3 regions of the Paenibacillus thiaminolyticus genome follow, and region 2 is predicted to be linked to each of the others. Evidence: predicted binding sites of a transcription regulator. Region 2 holds the regulator's gene; each other region holds the start of a gene.
The links. Region 2 encodes NrdR, which represses ribonucleotide reductase genes. Its sites were predicted from a motif close to AACACNATATATNGTGTT; they were not measured.

Region 1 (10,664 bases), 2.9 Mb from region 2:
TTCGAGTCGACATCCTGCAGGATGGAAGCGAACCGCTCGAGCCCTGCGCCGGTATCGATATTTTTATTCGGCAGCGGGGTGTAGCTGCCGTCCTTATTGTGATTGAATTGAGAGAATACGAGATTCCATACTTCCAGATAGCGCTCGTTCTCGCCGCTTGGGTAGCATTCCGGGTCGCTCTCCAGCGTGCCGTACTTCTCGCCGCGATCGTAGAAAATCTCCGTGCAAGGACCGCACGGGCCTTCCCCGATATCCCAGAAGTTGTCGTCCCCGGTCTTGATGATGTGATCCGCCGGCAGCCCAATTTTCTCATTCCACAGCTTGTATGCCTCTTCATCCTCGTTGTAGACCGTGACATACAGCCGGGACGGATCGAACCCGATCCAGCGCTTGTCGGTCAGGAACTCCCATGCCCAGGTAATCGCTTCTTCCTTAAAATAATCACCGATGGAGAAGTTCCCGAGCATCTCGAAAAATGTATGGTGACGACGGGTCTTGCCGACATTCTCGATATCGTTCGTGCGGATGCACTTCTGCGAATTGGCAATCCGCGGATTGTCCGGCTTCACGCGCCCGTCAAAATACGGCTTCAACGGCGCCATGCCGGCATTGATCCATAACAAGGACGGATCGTTATGCGGGACGAGCGAAGCGCTCGGCTCGATATGATGGCCTTTGCTCTCGAAAAATTCCAACCATTTTGCGCGAATCTCATTGGCTTTCATGCGTACTGACGCCTCCATTTGTCACAAAGTTATTATTGACTTATACAAATAAATCGCCCCTGATAAATCAGGGACGATTGAAATCCATCGCGGTACCACCCTGGTTATCCCCCGGCAAGAAACCGTCTCCGGACAGGCGGCTCATCGTTCAGTCATGCCGCGGCGCAGTCCGGCGGCCGTCCAGCGGGCGATCGCCTTAGCGTTGATAACGGGTCCGACCCGGTGAAGTTCGTTCACGCTCCAAAACTAGCGTTCAGCTGTTCTTCTTGATGAAGATTCTTCCACCCGGCCTCATATCGATGCCGGAATCTTCTCTCTGGATCAAGGGCTGCAGCCTACTATAGGTTTTGTCTTCGCTTTATGCCTATTTGTGCTATTTATCCGATAACATAGTATAAATAAACCTGCGGTGCTTGTCAATGACGCGGCTATGTCCCCATCCGAATGCGCTTCTGAAGTGATGGTTGGATCCGTCCCAGGCAAGTGTCATTCGCCCTGCCAGATTCGGCTATGGGGACTTGCATACGGAGCCGAAGGATCCTGCAAACTTCAGGCTGTTGAGAAAGTCCAAAGGATTTTTGGGCACTTTATCAGGACTTGTCTCTCAGTAGAAAAATTTTATCTGAATCGAAGTGCCTAAAAACTGCACAATGAAATGTCTATCCGATAGGCGAAGTCCTCAAAACTGCACGTTTTCTCAAGACACGTTGATTCAGTAGGCAAAATCCTGCACAACTACAGCAATTCGGTAGGACGACTTCACCAGAAAGGGAATCCTGTAAAACTGCAGCAATTCCTCGAAATGTGGACTCATTGAGCCGAAATTCCTGTAAAATAGCAGCAATTCCCTCCACACGTGAAAACCCCAGGAGATTATGATGTCTCCAGAAGGCGATGACGCTCTGAATGCCAAGTTTCGATTAGGTAATCACCCCTCCGAAAAAAACAGGGGTTTTCCAACAGCCTGAAACTTACAGCTTTTCCCCGCTTCCCCTCCGCCTAAGGGGAAAATGCTGCCAGGATGCATCAATTCCACATTGTTCTCGCTTGTTTTAGGCCAAATCCGGCGAAAGGATGCAGTTTTGCGCAATTCTAGCGAATTCATCACGCAAGTGATAAAAAACTGTACTCCTTCAGCTTTTTTCAATCGGGTGTACCACGATGTGCATTCAAGACTGGAAATCACCAGCGCGACTTCGGAATCATTGCTCCACATCTCCGACCCGGAGCCGCCCCGGAGCCGATTCCTTTGCTCCCGCCATCGCTCCCCCATATAAAAAGAGCCCCCTGCCGAAGCTCCTCTCCTCGGCAGGGGGCCGGGGGGCCGCCCATTGGCGCGCTGCAGGCATGCCCAATGGGCTTCGCCCAGCTATCCCAAATATTGAATCTGCTGCAGCATCCGCTTCAGCATCGCGGCCGCTTGCGCCCGCGTCGCCGTTCCCTTCGGATCGAAGGTGGACGACGTCATGCCCTTCACGATGCCGCTCGTCACCGCTTTGCCGACCCCGGTCACGGCATAGCGCCCGATCTGATCGCGGTCCTTGAACTTGTTCAAGGCCGCCGGATCGGCGGTGACGGCATAGCCGGCGTAATCCATGGCGCGCACCAGCATGAGAGCCATCTGCTCGCGGTTGATCGACTCGTTCGGCCGGAAGGTCCGATCCTCGAAGCCGCCGATAATGCCGGCCTTCGTCGCGGCGCCGATATAAGGCGCCAGCTTGCTGGACGTGCTCACGTCACGGTACCCGGCGGCGGCGCTTGGATCGCCCTGCAGTCCGAGCGAGCGGGCGAGCAGCGTCGCGAACTGGGCGCGCGTGATGTTCGCGTTCGGCGCGAAGGCGGTGGAACTGACGCCTTCAATAATATATTTAGAAGCCAGCTCGCGGATCGCTTCCCGCGCCCAATGGCTTCGAATATCTTGGAAATCCTTGCTGCGGTCCATCATCGCGACCGCTTGATTGCCTTTGAACAGGAAGCCGAACACCGTCACTCCGGCTCCCTGCTTCATCACCGTCGGCACGAAGCCCGCCTTCGCCAGGGCAGCATCGTAGCGGACAGCCGAAGCGTTGCCGCTATCGACATATCCAGTCGTCCGCACCTTGTACTCGAGCTGTGCTTCAAGCGCCCGCGGGCTGGTCGAACCGGCGAAGGTAGAAGCGTAGAAGTCGACCGGCTGGACGCGGATATTCGCCCCTGTCGCCTGAAGATAGCTCGTGAGCGCATTCGCGTCCGCCCCACCCGCCTTCTCCGCTTGCAGGAGCAGATAGGCCGCGCTGCCGCCCCATTCGCGCTCCAGCCGGCCGAAGTCGAGCTCGCGAAGCGGCACCGAGTACAGGATGTCGCCATACCGAATCGAGAAGACGGCATCGTTCGCTTTACTATACACATCCTTCAGCGCGGACAGCGGAACGGCTACCATCGCCGCAGGCTCGGAGGCCGGCACCTCGAATGCCAGATGGTTGCGCGTGCCGTTATGCATAACATAATCGAATGAGGACTTCAACTTGCTGGCTGGCAGCGTATACTGTCTGACGGATTGGCCGTAACGGGAACGATCGGATGAGGTCTCCGCCGCCGAACTGGACAACAGATACCATCCGCTGTCAAGGAACCAGTCATGCGAAGCAGGCTGAATGTCGCCGGGCCGCACCGAACCGTCCGTCTCATTCGCGGCCGCCGCGTTGGCGAACGATGAGACCGCATTGCCGTTCAGATCCCGCAGCGGATTCGTCCCCGGCGAATAGGAGACCGTTACAGCGCTGTACGGGTTCACGCTCTCATCGAGCGCCAGCGTCACCTTGTCGCCCTTGACAGAGGCGCTCTTCACTCGCATGCTGGCATGGTCTGCCTGCACGGAGAACTGGGATGACGCCGGGGCCGGCGATTCCCGCAGCTTCTCCGAGAAGTTCAGCGTCACGGTTGCGCCCTTGACCGAGGCGCTGCGCAGCACCGGCGCCTCGTTGTCCGTCTTGTTCGCGACCTTAGCCAACGTGAAGGCGGCGGCCGCATTGCCGGACAGATCCGTCAGACGGGGATCGGCAGGCGCATAGGATACGGTCACCTCATCATGATCGGAGACGCTGGAATCGAGCGCCAGCTCCACGGCGTTCCCCCGGATCTGAACGGTCTGGACATAGCGTGCCGTCCGGTTCACCAGCACCGAATAATGGCTGCGATGCGGCACTTGATCCGCCGCTAGCCCTTCATTATATACAAGCCGCAGCACGCTGCCGTTCACTTCGGCCGCTTCCAGCACCGGCGGCTTCGTATCGTTCACGTTGCGTACATACTGCTCGCTGATGACAGGCACCGGATTGCCGGCCCGATCCTGCAGCGGGTAGCGGTCGGGCGCATACCGGATCTTCACGACCTGGCCATTCGTGATGAGGTGAAGCAGCGACAGCGTCACCTTGCGCCCATCCTGAGAGATGCGGGTGACGGCTCTCGTCTTGCCGTCCACCCGGACGGTGAACTGATCTGCGGCCTTGGACGATACCGCATCAAGCTCTTTGTTGAATTCGAAGACGATCTGCGTCCCCTTGGCCGTCACCTGCTGCAGCTTCGGCAGCGTGGCATCCGTCGTATCGCTGACTGGGGTCCGATCGAGCGCAGCCGCGGCATTGCCGGCAGCGTCCTGAATATTCCGGTCCTTGCCCGGCGTATAGCTGATTCGCACGACTTGACCGTAGGCGATCCCGCTCTTCAGCTTCACGTCGACGGCGCTGCCCGCTACCGCCACATTCGCGATGCTCCGCGAATCTCCATTAACCGTAACGGAGAAGCGGGATTCCGGCGGAACCGATGCGGGGTCAAGCGCCTCGTTATAGGTCAGCCGAATCGTGTCGGCATTCTGCATTGAAGCCGATAACAGCACCGGCGCCGTCACGTCCTGCTTGCCCGTCATGAACCGCCAGACGTTGTCCCCCTGCAGGCCGGGATAAGCCTGTTTGCTTCCATTGCGCAAGGCACCTGCCGTAATTTCCACGATATATTCCGTATCCGGCTTCATATCCAGCACCGGATCAATCGTAATCATCCTTGTTCCGTCCCCGCCGATCCGGTTCGATGAGGCAGAGATCGCCTCATACACCTTGCCGTCATTGGCGGTTCTAATGAGAATGCTGCCTTCTGATTTCCATACCGGTTCATTGAACGTAAGCGCCAGATTCGCATCGACGCGCACATCCTTCTGTCCACGGGCGGGCGCTAACTGCTCCAGCACCGGAATGCCCTGCTCCGCCTTCGTCGTGAACGACCACACCGCCGGATCATAAATGCCAAGAAATTCCCCATGCTCGCTCGTGAAGGCGCCATAGTCGACCTGCACCGTATAAGTTGTGCGATAATCCAGCTTGACCGAAGGCGTAATGATCGCCTTGGTCTGCTTATCGTCGAGCCGGAGCTGATCGCTGTCCACGGCAATCGTCTCCACGGCTTCGCCGCTTCGCTTCTTGATCGTAATATGTCCCTTGCCCTTGCTTACCGCCTCGCGGAACGCCATACTCAGCTGCGGCTGAATATCAATGTCTTCCGAGCCGGAACTCGGCGTTACAGAATCAACGGTAATGATGTGCCAGGCTTGGTCTGCGCGAGCAATTTCGTCGGGCGACTGCGCCAAGGCCGTGCTGATGGACAGCTCCATCGCCATTGCCGCCGTGAGTAAGACGGCCAATGCTCTTTTCACGTGTGAACCCCTCCTTTGGTCCAACGGACCGATGTATCCTTGCGGATATGCCGTACGACGGTGCTCCTTCGCCGCATCCACTTTCTTTAACGCAAGTGGCGCATCATTTGTTTTTCGCCAGAGAGAAGCGTCAACAAATCACATCTTAGGTAGGGGGTCAAAAGTTCGGCTGGAGCTTGTTCATTGCCAGCGAATCTTCTTAATTGCTGCTATAGTCATCCCGACTTCGGTCACACCGTTTTGCGGCGCACGTAATAGGCGAACACATGGGACAAGACGACTTTGAGCGCGGCAAACACCGGCACGGCCAGAATCATTCCGATGATGCCGGCAAGCCGCTCTCCGACGAGCAGGGCAAAAATAATCGAGAGCGGATGCATATGCAGCGTCCGGCCAACCACCTGGGGCGAAATAATGTTCCCTTCGAGAATTTGACAGATGGTATTGACGGTAATGACGAAAATCATCATCTTCAAAGACATGGTCGAAGCGACGATCAGTGCGGGAGCCGCTCCGAAATAAGGACCGAGATACGGAATGATGTTGAAAATGGCCACGAACAGGGCCAGCAGCAGCGCATATGGCAGTCCAATCAGCCAATAACCGACATAAGCCAGCACCCCGATAATGGCGCAGACGAGGACTTGCCCCCGGATATAGCTGCCGATCGCATTATCGATTTCTTTGAGCATCATGACCATGTGCTTGCGGTGAGTCTTCGGCACATAGGCAATAACCGTCCTTTCGAAGACGTTGAAGTCTTTCAATATATAGAAAATCAAAAAAGGCACGATAAGCGCCATCATGAGGATGTTAAGCGTAGCGCCGAGGTTGTTCATAAATTCGGTGATGACCTTCCCCACCCGCTTCTCCATGCCGTAAATCCAATCGTTCAGACTGCTTCGGACCGACATGGGCATCAGAGACGACTCGCTAAGGCCATCCATCAGTTCCTCGGCCTTCGCATTCAAGTGGGGCATCTGCTCATTCAATTCCTCCAGTTGCTTCATAATCATCGGAATCATATTGACGAGCAGCACGGTGACACAGGCGATGAATACCGCATAAATGAGCAGCACCGCCATCGAACGGGGAACTTTGCGTTCGCACAGCATATTGACGACCGGATTAAGCACGTAGGCGATAATCATCGCGATGAGGAATGGGGCAAGCACCGATTTCACAATCCCGTACACATTGCCCAGAAGCGGCTTCAACAAGTATAAGAGGTACAGGATGAACAGGGCGAGCAGAACATATACGCCATTGACGAACAGCTTGTTTTTCCAAAAACGCTCCACTGTATTCCACACTCCGTTCGGACGAGCATCGTACAGTAAAGTATGTGTAGCTAAACGAAAATTAACTCGTCAGGCTGGCCATTCCTCATTTTCCAGATGCGCTGATTATCGCTCCCGCGGAAGCGGAGGCCAGGGCGGCGGCGCTCAATCAGGAACCTGCCGTCCACCAGCACATCCGTCAGCTGCAGCAGCTTCCGCTGATCCCGGGTTCCGTCCTGCAGCAGCTCCTCCACCGTATATCCGGTGTAGCACCAGACCGTCCGGCCCGCTTCCTTCGCGATGCGGGCCAGCTTCGCAAGCGCACGGGCCTGCAGGAACGGTTCGCCTCCCGATAAGGTGAGATCGGTCAGCGGATTGGAGAGCACATCGGCCGCCACCGCCTCGACGCTCATCAGCGTGCCGGCGTCGCTGCGCCAGGAGCTTGGATTATGGCATCCCGGACAGCGGTGGGGACAGCCGCTGACGAACACGACCGTCCTTAGCCCTTCGCCGTCCACGACACTGTCATGCACAATCGACATCACCCGCAAGCTCATCGATGCTTCACCCGCTCGGTCTCCTCCGTCCGCTTGGCCGAATTCCATTTGCTCATATCGCCGACCAGATAACCGGTAATGCGGCGAATGCGCTCAATGTCATCATCGGTACCGCCGCAGACGGGGCATCCATCCTCGATCGTGTCCTGGTGGCCGCAGCAGCGGCAGCGATCAACCGGATGGTTCATCGATCCGTAGCCGATCCCGTTCTCTGCCATGGCACGCACAATCCGATCGAGCGCTTGCGGGTTCGCTTTGGCGCTGCCGTCCAGCTCGACATATGTAATATGACCGGCATTGCACAAGGCATGGTACGGCCCTTCGATGCGGATTTTGTCATACGCCTTGATCGGATAATAGACCGGAACATGAAATGAATTCGTATAGTAATCACGATCGGTAATTCCCCGAAGGCGGCCGAAATCATCCCGATCGCGCTTCGTGAATTTGCCGGACAGCCCTTCTGCCGGGGTCGCGATAAGCGAATAGTTCATCCCGTTAGATGCCACAGCTTCATCCATCCGGCGGCGCATATGGGCCACAATGTCAAGACCAAGCTGGCGTGCCTCCTCGGATTGGCCGTGATGGGAGCCGGTCAGGGCGACAAGCGCCTCGGCCAGCCCGATGAAGCCGACGCTGAGCGTGCCCTGCTTCAATACGTCACGCAGTTCGTCCTCCGGCTGAAGCCGCTCGCTGCCGCGCCAGACGCCCTGCTGCATCAGGAAGGCGAAATCGCGGGCCCGCTTCCGTGCTTGATACTCATAGCGAGCGGCCAGCTGTCTCACGGCAATGTCCAGCATATCGTCCAGCAGGCTGAAAAAAGCTTCCTTCGTGCGGGCGAGCAGCGCGATCCGGACCAGATTAAGTGACGTAAAGGACAGATTGCCGCGCCCCTGCGGCGTCGACGGGCCGTTCACATTGGCCATGACCCGGGTGCGGCAGCCCATATAACAGACCTCGCTCTCTGGCGTTCCGTCGTCATGCTCCTTGTTGAAGGGCGCGTCCAGGAAGGCGAAGTTCGGGAACAGCCGCTCCGCCGTCGTCGCCAGCGCCAGCTCGTACAGATCGCGGTTCGGATCTTGCTCTCCGAAGTTGACGCCTGTTTTTACTTTGAAGATCTGAATCGGAAAGATCGGTGTCTCTCCCTTGCCCAAGCCCGCTCTCGTCGCCATCAGCAGCTGTCTGACGAGCATGCGCCCTTCACGCGACGTATCGGTCCCGTAATTGATGGAAATGAACGGAACTTGTCCCCCGCCGCGCGAATGCATCGAATTGGCGTTATGGACGAAGGCTTCGCATGCCTGGTACACGTCGCGCTCCGTCAGCCGCCAAGCTTCCTGTTCCCGGTCGAGCTCCGGCTGCAGCGGCAGCGATTCAAGGTAGGCCAGATGGCGCCGGAACGTCTTGCCTACATACGGGGCAAGATCGTAATCGAAGGCGGGATACGCTTGTCCGCCATGCTGCTGGTTCTGATTCGCCTGCAAAATGATCGAGGCCAGAGCGAGCGCGCTCTTGATATCCTGCGGCTCCCGCATATGGCCGTGGCCGGTATTGAAGCCCCGCTTCAGCAATTGTCCAAGCGGGATTTGGCAGCAGGTCGTCGTTCCGTACGCATAGAAATCAAGATCGTGAGGATACAACAGATTATCCTCGATCGCTTCCCGCGCTTCCGGAGCGAGCAAATAATTCATCGCATACCAACGTGAGCATTCGCTGGCCATCTTGCTCATGATGCCCATCGGAGATCGGCCGTCCACATTCGCATTCTCCCGCATCAGATCCGAATCGCTGTCCCGTACAATCTCGTGCAGCGACCCCGTCAGCGGATGATTGTCCGGCAGCGTGCCGCCATCCCCCTTCCGGGCGCTCCCCCAGGATGCCCAAGGCATCGGTCCGGCACCTCCCGCACTCTCTTCGGCAACGTTCGCATCGCGCAATCGCGGCATGATCGTCATCGCTACTCCACCCTTTCATATCATCTCTATTGATATTTCAACACCCTAAAACACTATATGTAGTATGGTTGTTTTGAAAAAGACACAATATGTATTATCTACAAATGAGGAAGCTTGCAATATGAGATCTGTCACACAGCCCGGCGGCCGCCGGAACGGCAAAAAGCGTCCATGCACCGCCCGGGGGCAGCATGAACGCTTTTGTTCGCTTTATTCCGATATGTGTCCATTCCGTTATGAAGAAGCATGCGCTTCCGGATAGGGTGGGGTCATAAATTCATCGCCAAAAAATAAATCGTCGAGCGAGCTCAACGTTCCGTCTTCTTCCACCTGGAACACCGACATTTTATCGCCGTTAACGGTCAACTCGATAAAGCATCCCCAGCAGTAGAACTGGTGGGCGCCAATTTTCCCGATATCTTTGGAATTGCAATTCGGGCATCGCATCATCGTTCTTCACCATTCCGTCCATTAGACTAATTTGATTGCGCGCTTGCGCTTCCGCTCTCTTCCACGACGATTACATCGGTGCCCCATTTCAAGCGGCTCATTCCTTCAATCTGCCGTCTTCCTTCCAGAAGGTCCGCAAGCAGGCCGTCTGAAATTTCCAGACCTGTTATCTGGTTATCCATATTGGGCTGAAAATAAACATCGGCGACCCATCCGAGCTGGGAGCCTTCCGAAGTCATGACCGGCAATCCTTTCAATGCAGCCTCTCCCGACAGAAATGCCCGTTCCAGCGAGGCGCTGGCCTTCATCTGCACGGCTTCGCCGCTCGCAATCATGACCGCGTCATCCCCGAATGCGGTCACATCCTTCCACTGTACCAGCATATCCTGCTTACGGACGCGGCTGACAAGCTGAAGATGGGTAATCTCCCATTCGGGGGTGATGCAGATATCTTTCACTTTGGATATTTGCTTGCCCGTACCGATATCGAACACAGGCAGGCCGATCAGCTCCAGCAACTTCATTCCGGGACCCTCCTTCGGTTCATGGCACATACGGCTTCGCCGCACGGGCGCGCCTGTCCGCCGATAGCGCTCCACTCGCCGCGGGTCCCGCCCCTCGATGATGTCTAGCGGACTCCTTAATTTCTACTACGGACGCGATTGGCGATGGTTGCAATTTGTTGCGACACAATATCGGCTTGCTCTATAGTATTGCCCAATCCGAAGCTGAATCTAACGGCGGTGCTCGTGCGAAGCTCGGACAGCTTCATCGCTTCGAGCACATGCGACACTTCCAAGGAACCGGATGTGCAAGCGGAGCCGCTGGCCGCCATAATGCCTGCGAGATCAAGATTCATCAGCAGCGTCTCTGTCGGAACGTCCAACACGCTCACATTAAGAATGTGAGGCAGATGGTGCTCCGGATGCCCATTGTACGCGACCCGTTCTCCCAGTGCGGACACCAGCTTCGACCAGAGCGAAGCCCTCACTTGTGTGGTCAGGCGCACCTTG
Region 2 (10,664 bases):
ATCATCGGCCGCAGGATGACATAATCCGGTTCGCGATCCGCTCCAGCCAGGCCGAAGTAGGCAAAGTTCACATCCTCATGCCTTAATCCGGCCGAAGCAAGCGCGGCTTCACAGGCGGAACGAACATTGCGGGCGGCCCCATTACGGTCAATCTGATGATTCCCGTTGCCGGATAGGCCGGTGCCCAGCACGTTCCCTTCCGCATCGATCAGCAAGGCGTGCGTCTTGCTCCCTCCTGCGTCGACTCCTAAGTAGATGCCCATCGGTTTCTCTCCCATTCATCTGCAAATGCACCCCTCCGCACCTTCACGTGCGAATACATCATCTGTGCTATATCCCTACCTTACAATTTGTTTTATCCCATTAACTACTACTAACCTCGTGAAAACTAATATGATCTTACTGTTTTTTCTTCGTTCGCTGATTGCGGATCTCGCTGGGCGACACACCGAATAGCTGCCGGAACAGACGATTGAAATTCGATAAGTTGCGAAAGCCGCATTCTGATGCAATATCAATAATTTTCTCATCCGATGATTCCAATAAATGAACCGCTTGGGTCAGCCGTAGTTGGATAAGATAATCAAGCGGCGACGTGCCGACCGCCTGCTGGAACAAAGCGCTGAACCGGGACGGGCTCAAATGGGTCAGCTCGGCTAATTCCTTCAGCGTCCACGGGTAAGCCAGATTGAGCTCCATCGTTAAAATAAGCTCCTTCAGCGCATGGATTCCTCGGTGCTTCACCGGCGCCGCCTCCCCTTCCGCGAGAGCGCCGTGCCGGTTGACGAGGGCGAGAAAGCGGGTCAATTGCGCTCGGATGACGGATGCGTAAGATGGAGCCCTCACTTCCATCTCCTCCTTCATATTGAGGAGGATTGCGATCAATTCATCGTATGCCGGCATGTCCCGATTGACCAGGTTGGTGAACTGTATGCCCTGTTCCCGGAACGGGCGAAGCAAGTCATGGTCATAACGCATCTCCATGGCCAGCATCCCGGGATCGAACATATGAACGTCAATGACCAGATGATCCGTCTCAAAGGCGCGATGCAGGTCCTGTCCATTGATGAGGATAATATCTCCCGCCTGAAGCTGATACTTTATACCATTGATCACACAAAATCCTGTCCCGCCCCGGATATAATTAATCTCCAATTCGCGATGCCAATGGAGCCGTTGAAAGCTTGGACTCACGCCTTCCGTCGTCGATACGAGGTACGGCATGGGCGTAGGCCAGCACACCGGATCAGGCATGATGGCCTTCGGCTTTTCCTGGGGTTCCGTATATACATTCCGATCCATTCAAGCTTCACCTCTCAATGGAAACGTTCTCTTTCTATTACAACAAAAAAAAGGAAATTCCGCAAAGAAAAACATTTCGCGTCCTGTACACAAATAAATTGACAAAGACAATAAAAAGACATTAAGATGTAAAATGCAAAAAACTAAAGGGAGCAGGTGACCTACCCGTGAACTACCAACCGATTGTAAAGGAAAAGACGTTAATTGAGCGCAACGATGAAGACAACCTGTATCAAGTCAAAGTGAAATTGCAGGATGGCACTCAATGCCGCGTCATCTACAACAAAGGAGCAATTACCATCAGCCGCTTGCTCTCCATTCCTTGTCCCGTATGCAGAAAAGACTTCATTTGCTTATGTCTGAACCGCTTCGCGGAACAAATTGACAGCCAAGTCCATCTATCCGACATGCTCGCTGAGTAAATGAAATAAATCCTGTTGCAATTCGAGACATGTGGTGGTATAATGTAACAGGTAACGGGGCATTAGTTCAGGGGGAGAACGCTTCACTGGCAGTGAAGAGGTCAGCGGTTCGAATCCGCTATGCTCCACCATCATAGCTACACTCGAGAACATCTGGATGAAGATGTTCTTTTTGTTTTGTCTACACAAAAGAACCCGCAAGGGTTCTAAGATGCGGGTTCTTCATGAGTGCTCCCCTAATGAATTTTTGGACAGCAAGTGAGTCAGTTCCTTCATGAACATATTGATATCCTTGAATTGGCGGTAGACGGAAGCAAATCGCACATATGCCACCTCATCGACCGGATACAATTGCTCCATCACCCGCTCGCCGATAATGCGGCTCTCTACTTCGGCATGAGCGGTATTCCGGAGCTGCTTCTCCACTTCGGACGCTATCATCTCCAGCCGTTCTACCGAGACCGGCCTTTTCTCACAAGCCCGAATCAGGCCTCGCAGCATCTTGTCGCGGCTGAACTCCTCGCGGCTTCCATCCTTCTTAATGACAATAAGCGGCGTCTCCTCCACCATTTCGAAGGTCGTGAACCGGCGGCTGCACAGCTCACACTCCCTTCTCCTCCGGATGGATTTATTATCATTCGCAGGCCGGGAATCCAGCACTTTCGTTCCAAGATGGGCACAAAAAGGACATTTCAAATGGTGTTCCTCCTTTCTTCCCGATCTAACTCGGATGTTATAGAAAATACCAGTCGTTACCTGTAATGAACTTAGCGAGAATGCACACAATACAATTACCAACCGCAAGGAGGTGAATAGATATGAGCCAAAACAACCGTTCCAGCAACAACCTGGTTGTACCTCAAGCAACTGCAGCTCTCGAGCAAATGAAGTTCGAGATCGCTCAAGAATTGGGCATTGCCATTCCGCAAGACGGATACTATGGCAACATGGCAACCCGTGACACCGGCTCGATCGGGGGATACATCACGAAGCGCCTGGTACAAATCGCGGAGCAACAACTAGCAGGTCAATTCAAATAAGGCATTGCGAGCATCGGAGCAAGCCGGTAACCCGGCTTGTCCGATGCTTATTCATTTGATCCCATAGACATCCTTATACTTATCATAATAATGGATCACGCGCTGTACGTACAGCTTCGTTTCCCCATATGGAATCTGCTGCTTCACGGTCTCGAACCGTCCGTCCCACGTCTTGTTGCGGAGCCATTTGCTCACATTGCCCGGACCGGCGTTGTATGCAGCGATCGCCGCAATCCAGTTCCCATTGAACTGCTTATGCAGCGATTGCAAGTACCAGGTTCCGATATGAATGTTCGGATCAATCTCGTACTTCAATTCCTCCATCGTCCAATGCGAATCAAGCTTGAGCTGATCCATCGCCCATGAGGCCGTCTCCGGCATCAGCTGCATGACTCCAATGGCGCCCTTCCTGGACTCTTGTCCAGCCTGGTAATTCGTCTCTACCCGAATGATGGCCGCGACGAGCAGCGGATCAATCTGGTACTTACCCGCATGCTTCCGAATCTCATCCTCATATGGAATCGGATACATCCAGCGGCCCAGCCATTGCGATTGTACGAATATGATAAATAGAAACCCGAGAAAGAGGACGAGCAAAAAACGTTTTTTCCGCATCAGATTCATGATTCGGTTCATAGCAAGCCTTTCTGAAGCCAGAACTGTTCAACCTGCTGCCGAGTCTCTTCCATTCCCTTGCTGTTGTCGATGACGTAATCCGCCCGTTCCCGCTTCTTCTCAATATCCCACTGGGAGAGAAGCCGCTCGGACGCTTCCGCTTCAGTTAAGCCGTCCCGCCGCATCAAGCGCTCCAATTGGATCGCTCGCGGGACGTAGACGACCACGATCTCCTCGAACCGATCAGTCAAGCCGGACTCGTATAGCAGCGGCACATCCACCACGACTAGCGATTGCGGATGCTCCTCCTCAAGCCGGCGCATCTGCGTCATCATCTCCTGCCGGATGGCGGGGTGGGTAATCTCCTCAAGCGCCTTCCGCTTGGCGGCATCGGAAAATACAACGTTTCCAAGCCGCTTGCGATCAAGCGATCCGTCCGGCAACAGCATGTCCGCTCCGAACCGGTCAGCGATCTGATCTAACGCGGGACTGCCAGGAAGCACGATCTCCCTGGCAATCCGGTCAGCATCAACAAGCAGAGCGCCCCGTTCCACGAGCAGACGGGAGACGGTGCTTTTCCCCGACGCAATGCCGCCGGTTAATCCGATGTTCATGCCTTCACCTCATTTATTTGCCTGCTTACATTAAGATATCAATTTTAGCATCCCCATCAACATTAACAACAAACCTGGCAGGAATGATATTCTCTTAATCCAGCGCTGGTGCGAGAACTTCATTCCCAGATGCATGCCTGCCCGCAAAAAGGCGCCGCTAAATAAGGCGATCACAATTGCCGTCAGCAACGACGGATAGCCAAGCAAGGATGCCCCGATCCCTGCGCCGAACGCATCAAGCGACAAGGCAGCTCCGAGCCATGCCGCTTCGGCGGCGCTAATGCTTCCCGAGCGATCAATATCGGCAGCCGAGGGCGTCTTCAATATTTGAATGACTAATCCGAGACGGCGCAGCTGGATGCGAATGAGCGGCTTCGATTCCGCCCGGCCAATCCATTCCTTCAGGTCCTGGGGAGGAATCTGCTTCATACCATCGCTCCGGCTTCGGCCCGCTTCCGATGCATCCTCCTTCTTGCGAAGCAGCTGAATGATTGCCCAAGCCCCGATCGTAATCAGGATAATCGAGCCGGTCCATTGCGCTGCAGCCGGAGATACGTACCTTACCAGGAGCCCTCCGGCCTGCATCGACAGCCAGATGAACACTCCGGAGCATATCGAAATGATTACGATCGAAAATATCGGGATACGCACACGGCGCAGACCGTAAGTTATTCCGACTCCGAAGCTGTCAAGGCTCAGCGCAAAAGCCAAGACGAACATGGACGCTGCTTGCATTAGCATCACATTTCCCTCCCCTGCTCGGCGAGAACAGGCCCGCGCGTCAGCGCAGGCTTCCCGCCGGTATACCCCATCATATGGGCAAAAGCGGAGAGGGGTGAATGCTAATTAGCGCGTTTGGGAATGCTTCTGGCAGCGCGGGCAGTAATGCGTGCCCCTGCCTCCAACAACGCTCTTTTCAATGATTTGTCCGCAGCGGATGCACGGCTCGCCCTGACGACCGTACATTTGAAGCTGATGCTGGAACATGCCCATCTCGCCCTGACCGTTGACATACGATTTGATCGAGGAGCCTCCGGCCTCGACCGCATCGGTCAATGTGGCCACAATTGCTTCGTGCAAGCGGACGCATTCCGCTTCGGTCAGCTCGTCCGCCGGCCGCAGCGGATGAATGCCAGCCCGGAACAATGCTTCATCCACATAGATATTCCCGATGCCAACCACGACATGCTGATTGAGAAGCACCGGCTTAATGAAGCTGCGGCGCTTGCGCAGCAAAGCGGTCAGCACATCGGGTGTGAACTCTTCCGAGAGCGGCTCCACCCCCAGCTTCTGCAGCGGCGGCATGCTCCATTCCTCATCACGCCGGAATAGATGCATCGTGCCGAACTGGCGCACGTCCTTATACCTTAGTTCGCTGCCATCCGTCAGATGGAAGATAACGTGAGTATGCTTCTCCACCGGCTCCCCCGCCTGGAACACGCCATAGCGCCCTTCCATCCGCAGATGGGACACCAGCGTAAGCCCGTCCAGCAAAATGCGGAGGAACTTGCCCCGCCGCTCTACCTGTTCGATCGTATGTCCGCTCAATGCGTCGCAAAACTCTTCTATATTCGCTGGACGCTGGATGATGCGGGGGAGCGTAACGGTCACGCGCTCAATCGTTTTTCCCGCCACCAGCGTATTTAATGTCCTTTTGACAGTCTCCACTTCCGGCAATTCCGGCATGTCAATCACCTCTCGTTGTCCATTATACCGAATATTGTCCTCCTGCGGAGCACTGGTCTTGATTTACTTCGCTTCGTACCAATTGCCGCCAGAGCTGACATCGGCCCGAAGCGGCACATCGAGCTTCAAAGCCGCTTCCATCACTTCCGGCACCAGCTTCTTCATCGTGTCCACTTCATCCTCCGGCACCTCGAATACCAATTCATCGTGCACCTGAAGCAGCATCCGGCTCTTCAAGCCCAGTTCCTTCAGCTTGGCATCCATCTGGACCATCGCCAGCTTGATAATATCGGCGGCGGTGCCCTGGATCGGCGTATTCATCGCCGTCCGTTCCGCGAACGAACGAAGATTGTAGTTCGATGCGTTAATATCCTTGAGGTAACGTCTGCGCTCGAGAAGCGTCGTGACATAACCGTCCTTGCGAGCCTGCTTGACGATATCATCCATATATTGACGGACGCCTCGGAACACATGGAAATACTGATCGATGAACGCGGCAGCTTCCTTGCGCGTAATATGCAGGTTCTGAGACAACCCGTAGTCGCTGATGCCGTATACGATACCGAAGTTGACGGCCTTTGCCTGCCGGCGCATATTGGCATCCACCTGATCGGCGGCGACGCCGAATACGTCCATCGCGGTCTTCGTATGAATGTCCATATCGTGGATGAACGCTTCCTTCAGCTTGTCATCCCCAGAGATATGGGCCAGAACGCGCAGCTCGATCTGGGAATAGTCCGCCGCGACAATATGCCAGCCCGGCTCCGAAGGCACGAACGCCTGACGGATTTGCCGCCCTTCCTCAAGCCGGATCGGAATGTTCTGAAGATTCGGATACTGGCTGCTCAAGCGGCCCGTCGCCGCAATGGTCTGACGGTAATAAGTATGAACCTTGCCCGTACTCTCGCGCACTTCCTTCAGCAGCCCTTCAATATAGGTGGACTGCAGCTTCGTCATCTGCCGGTAGAGCAAGATGAGGGGGATAATATCATGGTACGGCTCCAGCTTCTCCAGCACCTCGGCATCGGTCGAATATCCCGTCTTTGTCTTCTTAACAACCGGCAAGCCCAGCTTATCGAACAGAATCTCGCCCAACTGCTTCGGCGAACCGATATTGAACTCGGTGCCGGCGAGATCATAAATGCGCGCCATCGTCTCCTCGATCTGCTGCTTGAAGTTCGTTCCCAAATCGTGAAGACTTTGCTTGTTCACCCGAATGCCCGTTTTCTCCATCTGTGCCAGCACCTTGGAGAGCGGCAGCTCCAGATCATAATAGAGCCGGTTCATCTCCTGCTCTTGCAACGCCTTCTCCATCACCGGCTTCAGAAGCCGGACGAGCTTCGCTTTGCGAGCCGCATGCTCTGCGACAACCGCCTTTTCCGGCACCTTGAACTTGGCGCCTTTGCCGTAGACGGCGTCATTGTCCGGAGAGGGCGGCAGCCCGTACTTCACCGCGACAGACTGCAGCGTAGCCGAAGCATCCTCCGGATTGAGGAGATAGGCTGCGAGATGGACGTCGAAGACAGAGCCCTCCAGCGGAACTCCCGCCCAATGAAGAACCAGATCGTTATAGTGAAGATCGAAGCCGCTTTTTGGACGTTGCCCGTCTCCCAGCCATGTCCGCAGTTCGGCCGCCTCTTTGCTCTGCAGTTCATCTGCCGTTACATACCAGCTCTCTTCCTCTGTCCCGACAAGCAGGCCGATGAGCTCAGCTTGATGCGGATTGTCGCCATGGGCTTCCACAATCAGCACGTCTGCGGCGGCGAGCATCTCATTCAGCCCGTCCCATCCGCTTTCTCCGGCCATACGGACATGGAGACGCTCCGCAGTGAGCGATTCATCGACGGCCGCAGGCTCGGCATCTCCGCCGACACCGGCTTTTTCAAGCCGCTCGATAACAGATCTGAACTCAAGCTTGCGGAGCGCCGGCAACGTCTCTGCTTGCAAGCCGTCGAACTTCATCTGTTCCGGCGGCAGATCGAGCGGAACCTCCCGGAAAATCGTGGCCAGCCGCTTGCTCATCCGGGCATCTTCCGCATGATTGACCAGATTCTCCTTCATCTTGCCCTTCAGCTCGTCTACATGCTCCAGCACGCTCTCGACGCTAGGATACTGATGCAGCAGCTTCAGTGCCGTCTTCTCTCCAATTCCCGGAACGCCCGGGATATTATCAGAGGTGTCTCCCATCAATCCTTTCAGATCGATAATCTGTTCCGGCTTCAAGCCGTACTTCTCCTCTATCTCGGCCGGCGTGTACTTCTCCACCTCCGTCACGCCCTTGCGCGTAAGCAGCACGGACACATGTCCGGAAGCAAGCTGAAGCATGTCCTTGTCCCCGGTGACGACGAACATCGGCTGTCCCGCTTCATCCGCCTGACGGGTCATCGTGCCGATGATGTCATCCGCCTCGTAGCCCGCCATCTCGAAATGGGCGATGCCCATCGCCGTCAGCAGCTCCTTCAACAGCGGGAACTGCTCGGACAGCTCAGGCGGCGTTTTTTCCCGGCCTCCCTTATAGTCCTGATAGTCTCCGTGGCGGAACGTCTCCTTGCCCGCGTCAAACGCGACCAGCATATGAGTCGGCTGCTCCTCCTCCAAAATGCGAAGCAGCATCTGCGTAAAGCCGAATACGGCGTTGGTATGCAATCCTTGTGAGTTCGTCAATGGTGGCATCGCAAAAAAAGCACGGTAAATAATGCTATTGCCGTCGATTACGATCCATTTTTCTTTCATTAATAAACACCTCAATCCCGTCTCATGTTTTCATGATAGCATAGCGTGAACCCGAATAGGAAATCGAATATGAACGCGGCCCGAAGATCGGATGCCGAATGGAATTCACTTACATAAATTGCATCTCCCAGCGGGTCAGATTGGTCCATCAGCGCCCTTGTAGTCGATATCCCAATGAGTCAGGTGCACAACCGTCAGCGTCCTTATAATCAATCTCCCAACGAGTCAGAAGCAACGATTACCACCCATATAACACTCCTCCATTGATACAAGTCTACTGTTCTAGTTATTCCCCTCTACGCAACCTGCGGAATGGGGATACCGGGCATAAGACCGTTACAGATCCGAACTGGCACAGTTTCCTGCGTCGAAGGGATAATGAGCATAAGGCGCGGCTGAGACGAGTTCGGTTCGCCTTCCTGCGCTGAAGGGATAATAAGCGTAAGGCGCGGCTGATACGTATTCGATTCGCCTTCCTGCGCCGAAGGGATAATAAGCGTAAGGCGCAAATGATACGTATTGGATTCGCCTTCCTCTGCCGAAGGGATAATGAGCATAAGGCACGGCTGATACGAATTCGGTTCGTCTTCCTGCGCCGAAGGGATAATGAGCATAAGGCGCCACTGATACGTATTCGATTCGCCTTCCTGCGCTGAAGGGATAATAAGCGTAAGGCGCGGCTGATACGTATTCGATTCGCCTTCCTGCGCCGAAGGGATAATAAGCGTAAGGCGCGGCTGATACGTATTCGATTCGCGATTCGCCTTCCTGCGCCGAAGGGATAATGAGTATAAGGCGCTCTAGATGTGATAAAGGGTTCGCTTGGCTGACCCCAAGGATAGGCAGCTTAAGGCAATGCAGAAGCCGGTTCTGTGCGTATTCCTGCGTAAAAAGGAGAGTCAAAACCATGGACAGAGCAGATACGGATTCATTTCGTTTTTCCGGATCAACTGGGATTCTCAGCATAAGACGGAGCAAATATGAAAACCGCCCGGATTCTGCTCCGGACGGTTCCAGCAAGAGGGTATCCATTCAACTATTTAGATCAGGACGTTCATTGGTGACGAGGTAGACGACCGACTCGCCGATATTGGTGGCATGGTCCGCAATCCGTTCGATATAGCGGCCGACGAAGGTGAGCAGCATCGCCTGAGAGGCGTTATGCGGATTTTCGAGCACGTAGCTGAGCAGTTCACGGAATATTTGGCTGTACAGCTGGTCGACGTGATCATCGTCCTTCGCCATTTTGTAGGCCAGATCGATATCTTCCTGCACATAGGCCCGAATCGAATCGGTAATCATGTGCTGGACAATCTCCGCCATGCGCGGCAGGTCGATGAGCGGCTTCATCAGCGTCTGACCTTCTATCCGCAGCACGACCTTGGCGATATCGATGGACAGATCGCCCATCCGTTCCAGATCGCTGGAAATGCGGAAGGCGACAAGGATGCGCCGCAGATCTTTGGCGACCGGCTGCTGCGTCAAAATCAGCTTCGATCCCAGCTCCATAATCGTATCCTCCATCCGGTTCAGATGCGGATCCTCGCTAATGATTGCCCGGGCGCGCTCCGCGTCCATTGTTTTCAACGATTCTATCGATTCGAACAGCGCGCGCTCCACATGGCTGCCCATTTGTTCGAGCAGGCGGCTGAGCTCATCCAACCCCAGATCGAATTCCCTGCGCTTAATCATCCTGGTTTCCTCTCCTTTTTAGCCGAAGCGTCCCGTAATATAATCTTCCGTCCGCTTGTCGCTCGGATTGGAGAACAGCGTCTCCGTCTGATCGAACTCAACCACTTCCCCATTGAGGAAAAAGACGGTCTGATCCGACACGCGGGCGGCTTGATGCATATTGTGCGTAACCATGACAATCGTATAGTGATGCTTCAGTTCCTGTACCAGTTCCTCGATCTTCAGCGTCGAGATCGGATCCAGCGCGGATGTCGCTTCATCCATCAGCAGAATCTCGGGGTTCACCGCCAACGCGCGCGCGATACAGAGGCGCTGCTGCTGCCCCCCGGACAGACTGAATGCCGACCGCTTCAAATAATCCTTCACTTCATCCCACAGCACGGCGGAACGGAGGCTCTGCTCAACGATCTCATCCAGCTTCGCCTTGTTGCGAATGCCATGAAGCCGCGGGCCATAGGCAATATTGTCATATATCGATTTCGGAAAAGGATTCGGCTGCTGGAAGACCATTCCTACTTTTTTGCGAAGCGTCTCCACATCGACTTCATTGCTATAAATAT
Region 3 (10,664 bases), 220 kb from region 2:
CCGGAAATTTTTTGTATTGTCTTTTTCAGCACTATGTTATACTCCTTTAGACTACTTAGCTAAAGTATTTGCAAGGTTCTTAAATAACTCTATATAGGTTTGGATTGATTCATTTGTGTAAGTGTCATTTGGTGCATAAACGATCTGTCCTTTAGATACAGCAGTTACGTTTTGAAGAGCAGGTGAATTATCAATAACATCCTGAGCAGGTACTGAATCAGTTGAAGCAGATATTGCAGCATCACGATCCAGTACAAAAATCCAATCAGGATTACTTTGTGCAATGGCTTCAACAGAAACTTCATCCCCTTGATGATCTGAAGAAGAACCGTCAACTTCTAATGCTGGAGTCCATCCGAAAATTTCATACATTGGTCCCCAAACACGTCCAGAATGAGGAGCTGAAAAACCAATATTTCCACCAGAAACTACAACACTCATAACAGTGCCCGTTCCATCATATGCAGACTTAGCATCTTCGACAGCTTTATCAAAATCAGCTACCAATTGTTTAGCTTCTTCATTTTTATCAAAAATTTGTCCTAAAGTAATTGTAGAATTTTTAAGTCCATTTACTAAGTTTTCCCCAGGTTTATCAGTTTTCTCAGAAACGTCAAAATTAAGATCGATAACAGCTGCATTTGGCACTAATTTTTTCATATCTTCATAATAGTTACCAAATCTTTGACCGATAATTACAAGATCAGGGTCTGCAGCTGCTATAATTTCAAGATTTGGTTCGCGGTGATTTCCAATATTTTGAACCGAATCATCCTTTACATATGATGAATCCGCAGGCATTACATCTTTTGGTACAGCCACTAATTCAATTTTCCAATCAGCTAAAGTTTCAAAAGTTCTACTATCCAAAGCAATTACCTTCTTCGGGTTTACAGGAACAGTAACCGTTCCATGAGCATCAGTGATTTCAACCGTTGAAGCTTCAGTAGAATGATTTTCTTGCCCATTCGTTTCAGTTTTACCATTTTCATTACTTGGATTTGAGCAAGCTGCCAACATCAACACAAAAATTGCTAAAAAAACAGTTAACTTAAATTTCCCCATTTCCCATACTCTCCCCTTATATAAGCTTTATAGGCAAACAGATTATTGAATTGATGAAATTATTACCTATGTATGTTTTTATGCGCGACTTAAATAATAATTATCTCTATTTCACTATAGTGCACAGCGACAATACAAAAACAACAACGATAATGATTATCAATTTCAATATTAAATTTAGTATATCAATTCAAAATATATTGTCAACTACTTTTTGACAGCTTAAATAAATTCATGGAACACTAGGCTATATGAGCCCAGTGTTACGTGAATTGTACCCATTCGCATAATCATTCAACTCCAGTTTCAGATGCTGAAGGCTATGAAAGTTCAACTGGTTAATGAACTCCGTTTTCATGATATTAAATGTGGCTTCAGCAACGACGTTGTCGTAAGGACAACCTTTCATGCTTAGAGAACGACCGATTTGGAACGCATTCAACGTTCATCGATCAACTTGTTCTTAAACTCACAAATCTACCCCAATAATCCCGATCATGAAACCAGCCTGTAGCTGCTTAAATGCTGCCGCTACAGGCTGGTTTTACACTTTGAATGTTCATGCACCCACATACATTAATGCGTAAAAATATAACATGCTGTGCAAATCCATTTTTCTCAATATTTATGACGAATTTATTCTCACTTACTGGGCAAAAATCTTTACCTGTTATGCAAAATCACCCCCCCATCCAGGGGGACTATCGTCTATCTACGAGCAGCGGCTGTAACCGCAGTTCGCGCAGGTCTTGCAGCCCTCGACGTTCAGGAGCGAGGCGGTGCCGCAGGATGGGCACAGGTCGCGCGAGGCGGATGCGCTGCCGCTCTCCTTCAGGCCAATGACCGGAGCCTCGATCGTCGCGGCGATCGGAGCCGGGTCCGTCTCGGCGCCGAGTCCGAGCGCTTCCTGCTGGTGAATCTCCAGCGCCTTGGCTACCGCATCGGCAATCGACTCGACGCGGTTGGCGCCGAAGCCGATCGCGCCGGATCCGCCGATGCCCTTCAGATGCTTGATGAGCAGCTCGACCTTGTTGCCATGATCGCCATAGCGAAGGAACAGCGAGCAGACGCGGCCGAGCGCTTCCGCCATCGCGAATACATCGGAACCGGCCTTGCCCACGTTCAAGAAAATCTCGCCCGGAATGCCGTTCATATCGTTAATCGTAATATAAGCCATGCCGAATGGCGTATTCACCTTATAGGTCGCGCCGCGCAGTACTTGCGGACGGCGCTTGTACACATTGCTGCCCGCCGGGTTGTTTGGCGATGCCGTCTGCATGGCCACCGGAACAGCAGGTGCTTCTGCCGCCTCCTCTTCTGCCGGAGTCCCGGCTTCGGTCTGGTCAGCTTGTCCGTCTTCCTTGTTGTCTCCCTTGTCGGTCGACAGAACCTGAACATCGCGGCTGCCGTCGCGGTAGATCGTGACGCCCTTGCAGCCGAGATCGAAGGCCAGCTCGTACAACCGCTTCGTCTCTTCTACCGTGAAGTCGTTCGGACAGTTCGCCGTCTTCGAGATCGAGCTGTCCACCCAGCGCTGGATCGCCGCCTGTGCGCGGATATGATCCTCGGCGGACAGAGCCATCGCCGTAATGAAGTAATCCGGCAGTTCCTGGCCCGGATGCGCGTCCATCCATTCCTGCGCGATCGGCACGAACTGCTCGTCGAAGCCGAGGCGGCTTTGCCGGAAATATTTGAAGGCGAAGTACGGCTCGATGCCGGTCGAGGTGCCGACCATCGTGCCGGTGCTGCCCGTCGGCGCTTGCGTAATGACGGTCACATTGCGCATGCCCTGCTGGCGAATCGCTTCCCCGACTTCCGGGTACACCTCCAGCATGTTCTTCATGAAGCCGCTCTGTAGATACGGCTCCGTCTCGAATGCCGGGAACGCGCCCTTCTCGCCCGCGATCTCCGCCGACGCGAGATACGATTCGCGCGCGATGAAGCCGAACAGCTTATCGAGGAACTCCAGCGATTCCGGGCTGCCGTAGCGGATGCCCAGCTTGATCATCAGCTCGGCTAAGCCCATCGAGCCAAGGCCGACGCGGCGCTCGTTCTGCTGGTTCTCTTTATTTTCCTCGAAATGATACGGGGTCTTGTCGATTACGTTGTCCAGGAAGCGCACCGCATAGCGCGTCACGGTAGACAGTTCGTCCCACGCGACATCATGCTTCTCCTCGTCATAGAACTTGGACAGATTGAGCGCGGACAGATTGCAGACGCCCCATCCCGGTAAGCCCTGCTCCCCGCACGGATTCGTACAGATGATCGGGTTGAAATACCAGCTGTTCGACATCTGGTTGTAGTATTCCATGAACACGACGCCCGGCTCGGCCGATTTCCACGCCGACTCGATAATCGTATGCCAGACCTCGCGTGCCTTGACGGTGCGGTATGGAATGACCGCCTTGCCGGCCTGCTTCCATTTATCAAGGTCTCCATCCCACAGCTCGTCATATTCCGGATCGGAGGTATCCGGGAAGACCAATTCCCAATCCAGATCCTCCTTGACCGCCTTCATGAAGCCGTTGCTCACGCAGACGGACAGATTGGCGTTCGTCACCTGGCCCATTGTCTGCTTCACCGTGATGAAATCGACCACATCCGGATGCCAGTCGTTCATCATCAGCATGAGCGCGCCGCGACGGCTGCCCCCTTGCTCGATCAATCCGGTCGTATAGCTGAACAATCCGCCCCAGGAGACGGCGCCGCTGGAGGAACCGTTGACCCCGCGCACGATCGCGCGGCGCGGACGAAGCGACGACAGGTTGATCCCGACGCCCCCGCCGCGGGCCATGATCTCGGTCATCTCCGACAAAGTCTCCATAATACCGCCGCGGCTATCCTTAGGCGATGGGATAACGTAGCAGTTGAAGAGGGTCAATTCCTCGCTCGCCCCGGCCCCGGCCGCGATGCGGCCCCCTGGAACGAGCTTCCAGTCATCTAAGATATAACGGAATTTTTCCGTCCATTCGTTTTGTTTTTCAGGGGTTGGTTCTACCGATGCCATCGCAGCCGCCAGCCGATCCCACATTTCTTCCGGTGTCTTCTCTATCGTCAAGGTCAGCTTCTCTACCGTGGATTGAACCACCTCTCCGCTTCTCAGCTTGACAGAGACGAAGCGGCCGTTACGCTCTACCACTTCTCCGACTTCCTTCGCCGGGAACTTCGGATCGTCTTTGGTCAGCACCAGGACGACATCTCCTACTTTGGTGTTGTTCGTGTCTGCATCCTTCCAGGCGTACCGATCCAGAAATATTTTTTCGCTCAAGCCTTCCAAGCGCTGCTTATGCCCCGTATTCAAAGAACACAACCTCCTATATATTACTCGCTACTTGAATGATTACCACCGCACACGATAATTGAAGCATTGTACAATGTATGTATTTTCCACAATATATTGTGTGCGAAAATCATTGTACTATACCACATATAGAATTTCTAATAAGAAAAAAGGAATTATAGCGAATGGATGAGAACCGGGGAACTCCATGCTTCGTTTTTCTCTAGCAAGCTCTCTATTTTGTCTCTTGCATTTTCCTGAAGAAGGCATACCTCCCCCTCCCCCTCCCCTCTTGCAGGCTCCTCGATCTCCGTCCTGCAGCCAGTTATGAAAGCATGCAATAACGTCCATACTACCTTTATAGAGGAGGTCGAGAGGATGAACAGACATCAGCAGCCGAATGATGGCCTTCCCGGTACGCAACCATCAGCCCTGACGGCCGGCCCGGTCACCCCGGTTAGCGGCTCGATCATGCGCTCTGCGGCGAATTCCTGGCCGCTCTCGTCGCGTGCCATGCCTGGATCGCTGTCTGTCGTGACCGATCGCGGCTGGCTGGAGGAACTGTCGGCCCGCATCGACAAGAACGGTCCATGGGATGACTGGACGCTGTTCCAGCTTGCCTATGAGGCGGAGCAGGCCAGGCGCATTCACGCGTTCGACGAGTTGCAATGCCTGACCCATATTACGAACGTAGAACCGCTCCCCCATCAAGTAGAGACCGCCAAAAAGGTGCTTCACGAGATGCGCGGCCGCGCGATTCTCGCGGATGAGGTCGGTCTCGGCAAGACGATCGAAGCGGGGCTCGTGCTGAAGGAATATTTGATTCGCGGGCTTGTCAAGCGCGCGCTTATTCTCGTCCCCGCCTCCCTGGTGCTGCAATGGGTGCGCGAGCTGCATCACAAGTTCGGCATCGCGGCGGTGGCTCAGAAGAAAAAATATCAATGGCAATCCGACATCGTCGTCGCCTCGATGGATACCGCCAAGCGCGATCCGCATAAATCGATTCTGATGGAGCAGGAATACGACATGCTTATCGTCGACGAGGCGCATAAGCTCAAAAATCGCAAGACGACCAACTACCAGTTCATTCAGCATTTACGCAAAAAATATTGCCTGCTGCTGACGGCAACGCCGGTCCAGAACGATATGAACGAGCTGTATAATCTGATCACCCTTCTGAAGCCCGGACAGCTCGGGGCCCAGGGCGAATTCAGCAGCAACTTCGTCGCCGACAAGCGCCTTCCGAAGAACGAGGGCCAGCTTCAAGGCGAGCTGTCCAAGGTGATGGTGCGCAATCGGCGAGGAGAGGGCAGCGTGCAATTCACGCGGCGAATCGTCCGCAACGTTCCCTTGACGCTGTCCTCGGACGAGCAGGCCTTGTACGAGGGAGTCACCCGCTTCATCAAGGAGCAGTACCAGATGAACGGCCGCGATATCGGCAGCATGTTCTCGCTCATTACGCTGCAGCGGGAAGTCTGCTCCAGCCGCGACGCGGTCTTCCTGACTCTCGTCAACCTCGCCAAGAAGCTTCCAGAGGACTCGCCGATCCGCGATCATATCTGGGACCTCGTCGATCTGATCAAAGCGATTACGTCCAACACGAAGGCGGAGGCCGCCATGGACATTATCCGGCAATCGAATGAGAAGGTGATCGTGTTCACCGAATACCGGGCGACACAGGAATATTTGATGCAATATTTCCGTAAGGCCGGCATCGTGGCGGTGCCGTACAGCGGCGGCATGAACCGGGGCAAGAAGGACTGGATGATGGACCTGTTCCGCGGACGGGCCCAGGTGATGATCGCGACCGAAGCCGGCGGGGAGGGCATCAATCTGCAATTTTGCCACCATATGATCAATTTCGACCTGCCCTGGAACCCGATGCGCGTCGAGCAGAGAATCGGGCGGGTGCACCGCCTCGGCCAGACGAACGATGTGCGCATTTACAATTTATCGACCTGCGGCACGATCGAGGAGCATATTTTGAACCTGCTGCATGAAAAAATCAATATGTTCGAAATGGTCATCGGCCGGCTGGATATGATCCTGGAACGGTTCGAGAAGCAGGACTCCCTGGAGAAGAGCCTGACCCGCATTCTGCTCGAAGCGGGCAGCGACGACGAGATCCGCCATCATGTCGAGCATCTCGGAGCGTCGCTGAACGCCATCCGCGCGGAAGTGGAAGCCGAAGCGGATGACGAGAAGAAGGCAGCGATCGGCCAACTGCTGGACCAGATCAGTACGGAAGCGGAGGCTTGACATGATGAACACCGAGCAAGTGCGCGACTATGTCTTGCGCTATTTGGAGGCGACGGACTGCCATATTCTCGAGAAGTCGCCCGCCCATGTGACCGTGAAGCTGTCAGAGCGCGCCGATCGCGTGCTGACGAACCGCCCCTATTATTGGGGCTTCATCGATCGCACGGGAGCGGAGGCGGAGACGATGCGCTTCACGTTCGTGTTCGATCCCGCCGCGATGCCGCCGGAGCCGCCGCGCGCCGTCTCCTATGGGTCGGCGCCTGCGCCCGCAGCCCCCGGGCCGGCCGAGCCGGCTGGCGGGACCGGCCCGCTTGCAGCCGCCGGAGCCGCTCCGCAAGCGGCGCCCGGCGAGTCCGTGCTCGGGCGCTACTTCGGCGTGGCGCCTGCCTTCACCGGCGGCGGGGGCGGCCCCGGGCGCATCCCGCGCGACGACGTCACCTACGGGAGCAAGCGCCTTGAACAGATTATGCAGGCGGCCCATACCGAGGGGCGCTTCATTCAGCTCTTCGTGGAGCCGCCGGCCGCCGGCCCCGTTCGCGGAGGGCGCGGCGTGAAGCAATCCGCCCCGTACGAGTCATGGCTGCTGCTGAACTTCAAGCTGGAGTTCGCCTGCGATCTGAAGCGCGAGGAGATCCATTCCTACGGCATCTCGCTCGTCAGCGGGAAGATGCGCCTCGATTACATGGAGGAGGTGCTGCAGATGGACGTGACGCCGAAGCTGCCTCCCCATGTCCATGTTCTGCCATGGCGTCTAACGCTGCACGCGGCCTTATCCTATGTGGAGGAACATCTCGCGGAGGTCATCTCGCGCCATGACGACGCTTGGGCGCGGGAAGCGCGCGTCCGGCTGGAGGAAGAATTGAGCCGCCTCGCCTCCTACTATGAGCCGCTTATCCGCGAGGCGGGCCAACAGCCGGGCCGCATGCGCCAACAAGAGGCTCCCGCTCCGCCTTCGAACGGGGAGGATGGGGAGGAAGAGGCGCGGTCCATGACCATCGAGGAGCAATATGAGGTGCGCCAGCAGGAACTGCGGTGGCAGTTCGAGCCGCGCATCGAGGTAAGTCTTATTAACGCCGGGCTCGTTCATGTGCCCATGCTCCAATAGGGCGGAGCCGGGCGGTTCTGTTGATCGGCCGACAAGTTGCTAATGAGCTGTCGACGAGGTGCTAATGAGCTGTCGACGAGGTGCTAATGAGCTGTCGACGAGGTCCTGACAAGTTATTGACGGGGCAGCGGCAAGGTTCTGCACCTCCCGCTTCCGCCCGGCCTTGTCAGATTGTCGGATCGCGATGTCCGTGACAGTCGGCTATATTGCGCGGCCAATTGCCATTTTGCGGCAAAAATAGAACCAGCTCTGCACGGCGCTTCCCTCCCTGTTCCGACAGCCTTTTTAGAGCTTGTCCCTTACAATGAAATGGTTGAAACATGGAGCCGGATGGGTAGTAACATATATATTACCGGACCGGTGCACGGCAGCAAGAGAAGAAGGCAAGCATGTTGGAATGTCATAGCCAAGAGAGGTGTTGGAGATGCAAAAAACGCCTTGGTGGACAAGGTTCGCCAGTCTGATAACGACGGCGGCGCTGACCTCGCTCGCCGCGGGAGGGGTCACCTTCGCAGTATTGGCAGCCTCGGATTCGCTGTATCCGCTTCGCGGCGAACAGCCCCCAGTGACCTTGCCGAAGGCCCAGTCCGCTTATGTGGAAGCGGAAGGAGCGCTACAAGGTGTCTATTCGCTGATGCTGGCAGCCGTGCGGAGCGGTTCGGATCGGCATCATCCGGAACGCAGCTTCGCCGGGAGCCTGCAGGCACGATCGGTGCAGGACATCGCGGATCGCTTCAAGCAGCAATTGGCGGAGAACGAACCGTTCACCGACTGGAGCGAGGCCCGGATAGAGACGATCCCCCTCGGTCCCGGCATGCACGGGTGGCTTGTTCGCGTCTTATCTGGGCAGGAACAGATTGGATATATGATTCTCGCATCGACCGAGCAGGGTGATATCCGGCTGGCGGAATACGGCCGCGGCAGCGCCATGCCGTACCAGGAGACCACGCTGCATCAAGCGCTCGCCCATCGGCTTCAGGTTGAAGATGCAGCCTCTTCGGCGAGCCATGACATGTTGGCGGATGTTCAGCCGTATTTCATCGACCCGCTGGTAACGGTGTGGCGTCTGGAATGGAGCAGCGGAGCGGTGGAATGGCTTGATGCGCAGAGCGGAGAATGGCTGCCACCTGCCTTCGAGCCGGATCGGCTGGCAGCGCCATGGAGCATGGATGGTCAGGCCGTCATAGTCTCCGCCGCGGCACAACCGAAGGATGCAGCCGTGGCCTCGATCCTGCTGGAGACCGTTCCCGGGCGCGAAGAGAACCACGTCCTGGCGGGCGGGGAAGGAGAAGATGCCGTTCCTGCACCGAGCTCCTACCGTGATCCGTTCGACCCGTATCACAATATTTTGTGGATGGCCCGGCAGCCGCAGCTTCGCAAGCCGGAAGCCGGTGCCCCTGCCGATTACAAGACGAAGCGATGGGTCTATGTGCAGCAGCGCGCCGGACTCGACATGAAGATGCCGTTCGCTTATCTCGGCATGCAGCGGTGGGAGCCCGCCGGAGAAGCGGACGATCAGGGTGTATCCAAGTACGTCATTATTTCCAGCATCGATATGGAAGCGATGCGCTGGATTCCGGCAGATGACGCGCTCGCTCACGGTTACTTCGTTCCGCAATCTTAATCTGATTCCTTAGCATACACAAAAGGCACCCTCCGCCCTCAGGAGTGTGCCTTTTCATCTTGGGGAGGCCGCGGTCTTTTGCGCCAGCGCATCAGCTTCAGGCGAGTCGCTCGGCGAAGGAGCGGCTGCCCCGCTCGTCTCCACTTCCCTGCCCACATCTGCATGCTGAACGGCACCATGCCGAACCATTTGGTCTGCCACGGCTCCTTCATGCGATTGTGGCGCGCCAATCTGCGTTCACGCCGGGCCTCGACGGGTGTGTCGATATAAGTGACGACCCGCTGCGTAATATATTTGATCAGGTCTTGACCTTTGGCCATGACGGCCACCTCCATCCTGTCCCTGATGGATGTTAGTCTGCCCCATTCCCCCTCCGGTCAAACGCGGCCGCCAGGCTCGGAATGAAGCGTTGTCTTATTGCACACGATAAGAACAATCGATTCCATACAATGAAGGTGGTCACGCGATATGCCTAATCTCCTAAGGTCCCGGCGGACAAGGCGATGGCTCCACGCCATCATAGCGGTGCTCATAGGCGTGTCTTTCCTGCCCCTGACCGTCTGCGCGCAGCAGGAAGCCGCCTGGCACACGCATATCCCCGAACCTGCAGGCGGGAGGCCGGCTCCCGAAAGACCCCCGTTCTACAGGAGCGTATTCCCTTCCAAGCACGTGCTGATTGATGCAGGACATGGCGGAATTGACGGCGGAACGAGCTACGGGGATATTTTGGAGAAAAACATCAATCTCGCCATTGCCCGCAAGCTCTATTTATTGCTCAAGGCCCGCGGGGTACCGGTCATTCTCAACCGTACCGGCGATTATGCCCTAAGCGATGACAACCGCTGGTCAGGCGCACGCTCGCGCCATTCTAAGGACCTGGCTCAGCGAAGGCAGTTGAGCAGAGAAGTGCCGGTGTCGATGTTCATCAGCCTTCATGTCAATTGGTCCAGGAGTCCGAGGGCGACCGGTCCGCTTGTCCTGCATCAGAATGAAGGCCGGAGCCGCTTGCTGGCTTCTCTCCTCCAAGATTCCTTGAATCCGCTCTTCTCCACGCGCACGCTTCCCCAGCATGGGAAGACGTATTACCTGCTGAAGCACGTCGATCAACCGGCTGTCATCGTCGAGCTAGCTTATCTGAGCAACGCCAAGGATCGCCGCATGCTGACGGATCCCCGCTCCCAGACAGCGATTGCGGCCCGGCTCTGTGATGCGATCGTGCATTATCACGCCATATATTGACTGCACAACGCCGGAAGGAACGATTTCCTTCCGGCGCTTTGCACATGATATCAACGGCCGCATCCGACCCTCCTCCATTCCCCATTCGCATG

Region 1: a site for NrdR is predicted at 9,251-9,268, ahead of FLT43_RS24750 (anaerobic ribonucleoside triphosphate reductase). Genes of this name have one in related genera too.
Region 3: a site for NrdR is predicted at 4,452-4,469, ahead of FLT43_RS07380 (adenosylcobalamin-dependent ribonucleoside-diphosphate reductase). Genes of this name have one in related genera too.

What each region holds. Positions count from the first base shown of each region.
Region 1 is NZ_CP041405.1:5,561,892-5,572,555, reverse strand. Features, by position in the region: gene alaS (alanine--tRNA ligase) at 1-725, opposite strand, end outside; gene FLT43_RS24770 (hypothetical protein) at 1,654-1,998, opposite strand; gene FLT43_RS24765 (SwmB domain-containing protein) at 2,095-5,409, opposite strand; gene FLT43_RS24760 (AI-2E family transporter) at 5,640-6,710, opposite strand; gene nrdG (anaerobic ribonucleoside-triphosphate reductase activating protein) at 6,761-7,246, opposite strand; gene FLT43_RS24750 (anaerobic ribonucleoside triphosphate reductase) at 7,243-9,201, opposite strand; gene FLT43_RS24745 (hypothetical protein) at 9,436-9,651, opposite strand; gene FLT43_RS24740 (PRC-barrel domain-containing protein) at 9,678-10,175, opposite strand; gene FLT43_RS24735 (cysteine desulfurase family protein) at 10,292-10,664, opposite strand, start outside.
Region 2 is NZ_CP041405.1:1,871,799-1,882,462, forward strand. Features, by position in the region: gene FLT43_RS08475 (N-acetylglucosamine kinase) at 1-263, opposite strand, end outside; gene FLT43_RS08480 (AraC family transcriptional regulator) at 400-1,302, opposite strand; gene FLT43_RS08485 (hypothetical protein) at 1,470-1,724, shown strand; tRNA gene FLT43_RS08490 (tRNA-Ala) at 1,781-1,855, shown strand; gene nrdR (transcriptional regulator NrdR) at 1,947-2,420, opposite strand; gene FLT43_RS08500 (alpha/beta-type small acid-soluble spore protein) at 2,543-2,764, shown strand; gene FLT43_RS08505 (lytic transglycosylase domain-containing protein) at 2,816-3,400, opposite strand; gene coaE (dephospho-CoA kinase) at 3,397-3,993, opposite strand; gene FLT43_RS08515 (MntP/YtaF family protein) at 4,024-4,734, opposite strand; gene mutM (DNA-formamidopyrimidine glycosylase) at 4,840-5,679, opposite strand; gene polA (DNA polymerase I) at 5,743-8,412, opposite strand; gene FLT43_RS08530 (hypothetical protein) at 8,709-9,026, opposite strand; gene phoU (phosphate signaling complex protein PhoU) at 9,445-10,104, opposite strand; gene pstB (phosphate ABC transporter ATP-binding protein PstB) at 10,123-10,664, opposite strand, start outside.
Region 3 is NZ_CP041405.1:1,650,559-1,661,222, forward strand. Features, by position in the region: gene FLT43_RS07365 (ABC transporter permease) at 1-17, opposite strand, end outside; gene FLT43_RS07370 (siderophore ABC transporter substrate-binding protein) at 52-1,065, opposite strand; gene FLT43_RS07375 (IS3 family transposase) at 1,313-1,474, opposite strand; gene FLT43_RS07380 (adenosylcobalamin-dependent ribonucleoside-diphosphate reductase) at 1,778-4,366, opposite strand; gene FLT43_RS07385 (DEAD/DEAH box helicase) at 4,724-6,604, shown strand; gene FLT43_RS07390 (YqhG family protein) at 6,606-7,709, shown strand; gene FLT43_RS07395 (phospholipid phosphatase) at 8,134-9,333, shown strand; gene FLT43_RS07400 (YqzE family protein) at 9,372-9,653, opposite strand; gene FLT43_RS07405 (N-acetylmuramoyl-L-alanine amidase) at 9,871-10,572, shown strand.